DNA from 2 places in the Kosakonia beeri genome. Region 1 is predicted to be linked to the other one. Evidence: predicted binding sites of a transcription regulator. Region 1 holds the regulator's gene; the other holds the start of a gene.
The links. The regulator Fur, encoded in region 1, represses iron uptake genes when iron is present. The targets are predictions, from matches to a motif close to ATAATAATGAGAACNACTATCAA.
Positions count from the first base shown of each region.

Region 2: the regulator Fur is predicted to act here: its motif matches at 1,917-1,939, upstream of efeU (iron uptake transporter permease EfeU).

Region 1 covers NZ_CM135106.1:3,410,562-3,415,124, reverse strand. The annotation lists gene ACUY4S_RS16220 (beta-N-acetylhexosaminidase) at 1-2,351, shown strand, start outside; gene fur (ferric iron uptake transcriptional regulator) at 2,540-2,986, opposite strand; gene fldA (flavodoxin FldA) at 3,274-3,804, opposite strand; gene ybfE (LexA regulated protein) at 3,969-4,250, opposite strand; gene ybfF (esterase) at 4,382-4,563, opposite strand, start outside.
Region 2 covers NZ_CM135106.1:3,062,971-3,067,533, forward strand. The annotation lists gene efeO (iron uptake system protein EfeO) at 1-982, opposite strand, end outside; gene efeU (iron uptake transporter permease EfeU) at 1,033-1,866, opposite strand; gene ACUY4S_RS14615 (NupC/NupG family nucleoside CNT transporter) at 2,144-3,328, shown strand; gene ACUY4S_RS14620 (DUF3574 domain-containing protein) at 3,363-3,788, opposite strand; gene putP (sodium/proline symporter PutP) at 3,894-4,563, opposite strand, start outside.

The DNA of each region.
Region 1 (4,563 bases):
TCATTCATATTATGGGCGATCTGCATAAACTGGAGCCGACCGACAAATTCAGTGGTTTTCCGGCGAAACAGTCTGTTGAGATCCCCATCATCAATGAATACTGGCAGCTGTTTATAACCGATGTACTGCCGCGTTGGTATGTCACTTCCGAAGGGGCGACGGCGAAAGTGATCGCCAATACCGACACCGAAGATTTGACGCAGTTCGTCACCCTGCCTGGCGAGCAGTGGAAGCGCACGGCGGATGACAAAAACATCCTGATGACGGCTGAAGCGCGTTTTGCAAAAAACAGTGATGTGAAAACGCTCAATTTGCACACCCTGCGTGGCCAGATTATTCCTACGCCGCAGGCGGTAAACATTCACGGACAGGATGTCGACCTGAGCAATGGCGTGAAGCTGGATCTTTCTGCGTTAAGCAGCGATGCGCAGGACGCGGTGAAAAGTCGTTTTGCGTTGCTGGGCGTGCAAGCGGGAAGTTATCCGGTGCGCAGCGAAATAGCTACGCGTGATTTCCAGGGCGATGAGGCGGTTTCCGGTGCGTATAAACTGCATATTGGTGCAAAAGAGACGGTGATCACCGGTTACGATCAGGCCGGGGTTTTTTATGGGCTGCAATCGTTGTTGTCGCTTATCCCGGCTGACGGGGCACTGAAAGTGGCCACGCTGGATGCGAAGGATGCGCCTCGCTTCGACTACCGCGGCATTCACCTTGATGTCGGGCGTAACTTCCACAGTAAAGACGCCGTGCTGCGTCTGCTGGATCAAATGTCGGCCTACAAACTGAACAAATTCCATTTCCATCTCAGCGATGACGAAGGCTGGCGTATCGAAATTCCAGGCCTGCCGGAATTAACGGACATTGGCAGTAAGCGTTGCCATGACCTGAGTGAGAAATCCTGCTTGTTGCCGCAGCTTGGATCCGGGCCCGACAGCAATAACACCGGCAGCGGTTTCTTTACCCGTGCGGATTACATCGACATTCTGAAGTATGCCAAAGCGCGGCAGATTGAGGTCATTCCGGAAATCGACATGCCAGCGCATGCACGTGCTGCAGTGATTGCCATGGAAGCGAGATACGATCGGTTGATGAAAGAGGGCAACGAGCAAGCCGCGAATCAGTTCCGCCTGCTGGATCCTACAGACACCTCCAACACCACGGGGGTGCAGTTCTACAACCGTACTGGCTATCTGAACCCTTGCCTCGACTCATCGCGTAACTTTGTGGATAAAGTTCTGGGTGAAATTCAGCAGATGCATAAAGAAGCCGGGCTGCCGCTGCAAACCTGGCACTTTGGGGGTGACGAAGCGAAAAATATTTACCTTGGCACCGGTTATACCGACAAGAAAGCTCCCGAAGCAGGCAAAGGCATCATCGACCAAAGCAACCAGGATAAGCCGTGGGCAAAATCGCAGGCATGCCAGGCGATGATCAAAGACGGCAAAGTGGCTGACGTGGAGCATCTCTCCAGCTACTTCGGGGTTGAAGTGAGCAAGCTGGTAAAAGCGCGCGGTATCGACACGATGCAGGCATGGCAGGATGGACTGAAAGATGCCAAAAATGCGTCGGCATTTGCCACCGATCATGTGAACGTTAACTTCTGGGATACGCTCTACTGGGGCGGGTTCGACTCGGTTAATGACTGGGCCAACAAGGGCTTCCGTGTCATTGTCTCCAACCCGGATTACGTCTATCTTGACTTCCCGTATGAAGTGAACCCGCAAGAGAGTGGCTATTACTGGGGCACGCGTTTCAGTGATGAGCGTAAGATCTTCAGCTTCGCGCCGGACAACATGCCACAAAACGCAGAAACCTCTGTTGATCGTGATGGTAATCCGTTTAGTGCGAAATCCGATAAGCCGTGGCCAGGCGCTTATGGCCTTTCTGCGCAGTTGTGGAGTGAGGTAGTACGTACCGACGCTCAGATGGAGTACATGATCTATCCACGACTGGTTTCTGTCGCCGAGCGCGCATGGCACCGTGCTGCATGGGAGCAGGACTACAAAGCAGGGCGCGAGTACAAAGGCGGTGAGACACACCTTGTCGATGTGAAAGCACTGGATAAAGACTGGATGCGTTTTGCTAATCTGTTAGGGCATCGTGAACTGGCAAAAATGGAGAAAGCGGGTGTGCATTACCGCCTGCCGGTACCTGGCGCGCGCGTCGTAGGTGGCGTGCTTGAAGCCAACACCAGTTTCCCTGGAATGGTGGTGGAATACTCTACCGACGGGGGTAAACAGTGGCTGCGTTATAACGATAAGGCACGTCCGCAGGTGAGCGGGGAAATACGCGTGCGTACCACCAGCCCGGACGGTAAGCGCACGAGCCGCGTGGATAGCATCAAAGCCTAGTTGAGGCTTATTATCCGGCCCGGCAGCGAAAGCATGTCGGGCTTTTTTATTCCCGCATAAACACGGTTCCCGGTGAAGGCCGCGTGTTACGTTTCGTTTTCCCGGTCGGGAAAGCGCAGTGTCATCCAGGGGCGTTTAACAGGCAAAAAAAAGCCAACCGTCAGGTTGGCTCAGAGTAAGAAGAACGATTATTTCGCGTCGTGCGCGTGTTCATCTTCGCGGCAGTCACCTTCGGCGCAGTGGCCATAAAGGTAGAGACTGTGATTCGTCAGACGAATGCCGTGTTTGGCGGCAATTTCGCGCTGGCGCGCTTCAATGGAATCGTCACTAAATTCAATCACTTTGCCGCAATCGAGGCAAATCAGGTGATCGTGGTGATGCTGTTGGGTCAGTTCAAAAACGGACTTACCGCCTTCGAAATTGTGACGGGTCACAATCCCGGCGTCATCGAACTGGTTTAACACACGGTAAACAGTGGCCAGGCCGATCTCTTCGCCCATGTCGATCAGTCGTTTGTATAAATCTTCCGCACTGACATGATGGTTATCCGGTTCCTGAAGCACTTCCAGGATTTTTAACCGAGGAAGCGTGACTTTCAGGCCGGCCTTCTTTAATGCGGTATTGTTGTCAGTCATGCGGAATCTGTCCTGTTGCTATACGATTCACTTCCTTAGCGGAAGTTATAGGAATGCACCTGGGATAATGCGTCTCATTATAGAACTGCCATGCCTAAATGAAAACTGCAAGCCCTCAAGTAAAGTAAGCTTTTAAAACGTGGTCTCGCCAACAAACTCCTTGCGGCGAGGCCACTTTAGCAGGGCTTATTGTACAGCGATGAAGGAAAAAGTTAAAAATTTGTAGCAATTATTTCCATCGCTTTTACCTATTAATACGGTGCAACCTACAGGTTGCACCATTATCATCAGGCGTTGATGATGTCGTCCAGGTGCAGCTCTTCAGAAACTTGTTTTACCCATTTTTCGACACGCTCTGCGGTCAGTTCTGGCTGCCTGTCTTCATCAATTGCCAGCCCGACGAAGTGATCGTCATCCACCAGGCCTTTAGAGGCTTCGAAATGGTAACCCGCCGTTGGCCAGTGACCGACGATAGTTGCGCCGCGTGGCTCGATAATGTCGCGAATGGTGCCCAGCGCATCGCAGAAGTATTCGGCATAATCTTCCTGGTCGCCGCAACCGAACAGGGCGACTAACTTGCCGTTGAAATCCACTTCTTCCAGCGTCGGGAAGAAATCATCCCAGTCGCACTGCGCTTCACCATAGTACCAGGTCGGAATGCCAAGCAGCAGAATGTCATAGCCTTCGAGATCTTCTTTGCTGCTCTTGGCAATGTCATGAACATCAGCAACGTCTTTACCAAGCTGTTTCTGAATCATTTTGGCGATATTTTCAGTGTTGCCAGTGTCGCTGCCGAAGAAAATGCCTGTAATTGCCATGAGTAAAATAACCTCTTGAAACTTAATGAGTATGGTGGTGGCGTTTAGCCCACAGATAAGGGCAATCATAGCAGAACAGGGAAGTGCGCGGAAACTGCTATCGCCACGGACTGCACTGTATGCCACATGAAAGTATGAATAAAGGTGATGATTCGGAGGATTCGTTATTCGCGCAAGGCCTGCAGCTGCGTAAGCAGCATCTCTTCGATAAGCTCGCTGCGGCTCATATTACGGGCGTCCGCCAGCTCATTGAGGGCGTCTACCGCCTCAACGTTCAGTTTCAATTCGACGCGTTTAAGCCCGCGAACTTTATCGCGTTTTAGCTGATTGCGTTTATTGATGCGCAACTGTTCATCACGCGCGAGCGGGTTAGTCTTCGGTCGTCCCGGGCGACGCTCATTCGCGAACAGATCTAGGGTCGTACGGTCCGTTTGTTCTTTAGCCATGGTTTAAGCATACTACGGGAAATACAAGCAATCGGGTCGTAGCCCGGGCTGAATAGCGCGCCATCATACATCAGCACAACGGGCACGCCAACGACCGGGCGCGTTCAAACGACCGGTCGCCGCCTTTTTAATCAGTTTGCCTTTTCAGCGAGATAACGACGGATTGCGCGCATAACCGCATCGGGTTTCTCTGCATGCACCCAGTGGCCCGCGCCTGCAATAACATGCGCCCGCGCCTGTGGGAATTGCGCCAGCAGCGCGTCGCGGTATGCTTCGGTCACATAAGGTGAGTTGCCGCCGCGAACAAACAGCG
Region 2 (4,563 bases), 350 kb from region 1:
CCACTTTTTTGAAGTTAGCATCCACTTTCGCCAGCAATTCGCTGTTGTTTTTCTGCAACTGCGGACGCAGCAAATCAACAATTTTCTGGGCGCCATCCACGTTAGCCTGGAAATCCCACAAATCGGTATGACTGTAACGATCTTCTTCGCCGCTGATCTTGCTGGCTGCGACTTCTTCAATCAGACCGGCAGCTCCCCCCACCACTTTCGACGGCGGGAAGGCCAGCTCATTAATTCGGGTTTGCAGATCGACCACATCGGTGTAGAGCTGATCAGCATATTTACCCATATCTTTAGTGCTGTTATCGCCAAACAGGGCTTTTTCCAGGCGATGGAAGCCGGTAAATTTCGGATCGGCGGCCTTATGCTCGTAATCATCTTCACGCGCGTCAATACTGCCATCCAGATCGGAGAACAGCTCGGCAATCGGCTCAATGCGCTCATAATGCTGGCGCGTCGGCGCATACAGTGCTTTCGCTTTTTCGATATCGCCTGCTTTCACCGCGTCGGTAAAGGCTTTGGTTCCGGTAACCAACTGTGCCGTTTCGGCAACCACATAGGCTTTATAGTCGGTGATCGCCGTGCTGAGGCTCAGCAACGCGTCGCCTTTTGCCGCATCACCCGTCGCTTCACCTTTAACAATTAATTTGCCTTTCGGGTTGGTTAATAAACCGCAGGTCATGTCATATTCACCCGGCTGCAGGTTGGCGGTCAGTTTCTGGCTAAAACCCGGAGCAATGTTTTCGCGCTCTTCCACCACCATGACGCCTTTCAGGATCTCCCACTCCAGCGCTTTCTGGCTGTGGTTAACAATCACAAATTGCGTTTTGCCTGCGTTCACCGTCAGGTTCATCGGCTCACATTGCTTGTCCGTTACCGTGACTTTAACCTGCGGAACATCCGCAGCCTGCGCACCCAACGCACAGGCGAACAGCGCTGCGATCCCTACCTGTATTGCACTACGACGAAAATGAATCACCATGACCCTTCCCTTCAATAAGTATGTTGTAACGATGCCAACTAATAACGAGATTACGGCGCAGCACGCGACGGCTGCGAACCCGCGCGCGGAGGCCAGACAAACAGCACCAGCGCCGGAATGAGATACAGAAAATAGACGGTGACTTCGCTGACGCTCGGCGTCTCCTGATAACCAAAGATCCCTTCCAGCAACGTACCGGTCAGCGAGTGCGTAGTGAGCACATTGCTTAGGTCGAACGCCACATCCTGAAAGTGATTCCACAGGCCCGCTTCATGGAAGGCGCGGATAGCGCCCGCCGCAAGCCCTGCGGCAACCAGTAAAATAAACAGGCTGGTCCATTTGAAAAAGGCACCAAGATTAAGGCGAACCCCGCCCCAGTAGAGTAAGAAGCCGAGCACTACCGCCGTGGCGAGGCCGAGCAAGGCGCCAACCGGCGGCCAGATGCCCACATCCTGCTGGAACGCCGCCAGCAAAAAGAACACCGACTCTAACCCTTCGCGCGCAACGGCGAAAAAGACCATCATGATCAGTGCCCAGCCGTGGTTGTTCCCGCGCGCCAGCGCGTTATCCACTGCCTGCTCCAGTTGCACTTTGACGTTGCGCGATACTTTACGCATCCAGAACACCATCCAGGTCAGGATCACCACCGCAATTAACGCGACAATCCCTTCGAACAGTTCCTGCTCTCTCTGCGGGAACTCGCCGGTGGTTTCGTTAATAGCAATGCCCAACCCCAGGCAAAGTGCGGCGGCAAGGAAAACGCCGATCCACATCCCCCCAATCCAGCGCCCGCGCTGGGTGCGCTTGAGGTAGCTGGCAATCAGGCTGACGATCAGTGCCGCTTCGAGGCCTTCACGTAACATAATAAGAAATGGAACAAACATGGAGGACGCCCCTACTGTCATGCGCGGTCAAAGGTTGCAAAGAAAAGTAAATTCTAGTGATAGTGATTATCATTACGACGCAAGGAAACTCAAGCGAAATATGATGAGAATGATAAATGGATGTAAATGCGTAGCAGCCTAACTGTAAGGGCTGGCACGTTATGCAGAAGTAATTGAAATATTGCAAAAATCTTGCTTACAAATCTTTAACTTTGTATTTACCCAACGCAGCCGCTATGGCTAAATAAACGCCCTGTTTATCTGCACACATAACGCTATGATTAATTTCCTGCATTTTCTGCTGGCACTGGTAGTGATCCTTGCGCTGGCCTGGCTGGTGAGTTTCGATCGCCGTCAGATCCGTATTCGTTTTATTCTGCAATTAGTGGTGATTGAGTTAGCGCTGGCGTGGTTCTTTTTACATGCTCAGAGCGGTCTGACGCTGATTAAACATGTCTCCGGCTTTTTTGAAATTCTGCTGAAATTTGCCGGTGAAGGGACCGCTTTCGTCTTTGGCGGCATGAGTGAAAAAGGGCTGGCGTTTATTTTCCTCGGCGTGCTGTGCCCGATTGTATTTATCTCGGCATTGATCGGCATTTTGCAACACTGGCGCATTCTGCCACTGTTTATTCGCCTGATCGGCACCCTGCTGTCAAAGCTGAACGGCATGGGCAAACTGGAATCGTTTAACGCGGTCAGCTCGCTGATCCTCGGCCAGTCAGAAAACTTTATCGCCTATAAAGGCATCCTCGCCGATCTCTCCCCGCGTCGTATGTTCACTATGGCCGCCACCGCCATGTCGACCGTGTCGTTGTCGATTGTCGGCGCTTATATGACCATGCTGGATGCGAAATATGTCGTCGCCGCGTTGTTACTCAACATGTTCAGCACGTTTATTATTCTGTCGGTGATTAACCCCTCCCGCCCGGGAACAGAAAAAGAGATCAAACTGGAAAAACTTCACGAGTCGCAGAGCTTTTTCGAGATGCTTGGTGAATACATTCTCGCTGGTTTCAAGGTGGCGATGATTATTCTGGCGATGCTGATTGGATTTATTGCCCTGATCAGCGCAGTGAATGCACTGTTTTCCGCGCTGTTTGGGCTCAGCTTCCAGCAGTTGCTTGGCTACGTCTTCTACCCGCTGGCATGGCTGGTTGGCATTCCTCTGAGCGATGCGCTGCAGGCAGGAAGCATTATGGCGACAAAACTGGTGGCAAACGAATTTGTGGCAATGATCGAGTTGCAAAAAATTTCCGCCAGTATGACGCCACGCGGTCTGGGCATTCTCTCCGTGTTCCTGGTCTCTTTTGCTAACTTTGCCTCTATCGGCATCGTGGCGGGCGCCATTAAAGGGCTGAATGAACAACAAGGCAATGCCGTTTCACGGTTTGGCCTGCGCCTGGTCTACGGCGCGACACTGGTGAGTCTGCTTTCTGCCGCTTTTGCGGGGGCAGTACTGTAAGTTTTTCCCTCTCCCTGCGGGGAGAGGGAAAGCATCAGAACTGTACGCAGACCGGCTGGTCAACACGCATAACCGATTCCTGCGCAAAGCGTGACTTGTAAACCCCGCGCAATGCTTCAATATTCTTCTCGCTCTGTGCATCCGCGCTGTGGATCAGCATCAACGCTTTGCTGGCCTCGCGGGCAACGTGACCGTCATTTCCCAGCCACTGCCCCCTGGCGTCAAACACCGTTAACCCATCGCGAAAACGCGGCGTCACATCACCATCCACAAACTGTTGCCACTCCTGGGCGGTAATGGCCTTGCCCGCCGGACGGTTCAGACCAAAATACAGCGTGGTTTGCTGCATTTGATTTTCTGCTTTACAACTTTGAACGGCGGCCGTGGCCGAGGGTTTGCTGGCAGGTGCGACACAACCGGTCAGCACGCCCGCCAGTATCAGTGCGGTGACCCCTGTCATCAACTTCATAGGTTATCCTCATTGTTATGTGTCGGAAGATAACAGCCTAATTACAGTTATTTAGCAATAAAAAAACCCGCCGAAGCGGGTTTTTGCTTCAATATTTTATTGCTCTGATTGTAAACGGGATGGCGGCGCAGAGTGGTAATGCGCGTCGGCTTCGGCGAAGCGCTGCTGCATGGCCGCAGAAGGCGCTTTGCCCAGCAGGCTGAACACCACAATACCCATGCTACCGAAAATAAAGCCGGGAATAATTTCGTACAGACCCAACCACGCGTACTGTTTCCATACCAGTACCGTTACCGCACCGATAACCATCCCCGCCAGCGCGCCGTTACGGGTCATACGCGACCACAATACCGAGAACAACACCACCGGGCCAAACGCCGCGCCGAAACCAGCCCACGCGTAGCTTACCAGTCCAAGAACACGGTTTTCGGGGTTAGCCGCCAGCGCAATAGACACCAACGCCACCAACAGGACCATTGCACGCCCGACCCACACCAGCTCCGTCTGGCTCGCTCCTTTACGCAAGAAAGCTTTATAGAAATCTTCGGTGATCGCGCTGGAGCAGACCAGCAACTGACAACTCAGGGTCGACATCACCGCCGCAAGAATAGCGGACAACAAAATACCGGCGATCCACGGGTTAAAGAGGATCTGCGCCAGCTCGATAAACACGCGCTCGGCGTTTTGGTTCACCGCGCCAGCGACCGACGGGTTATTACTAAAGTACGCAATGCCAAAAAAGCCCACGGCAACCGCGCCAGCAAGG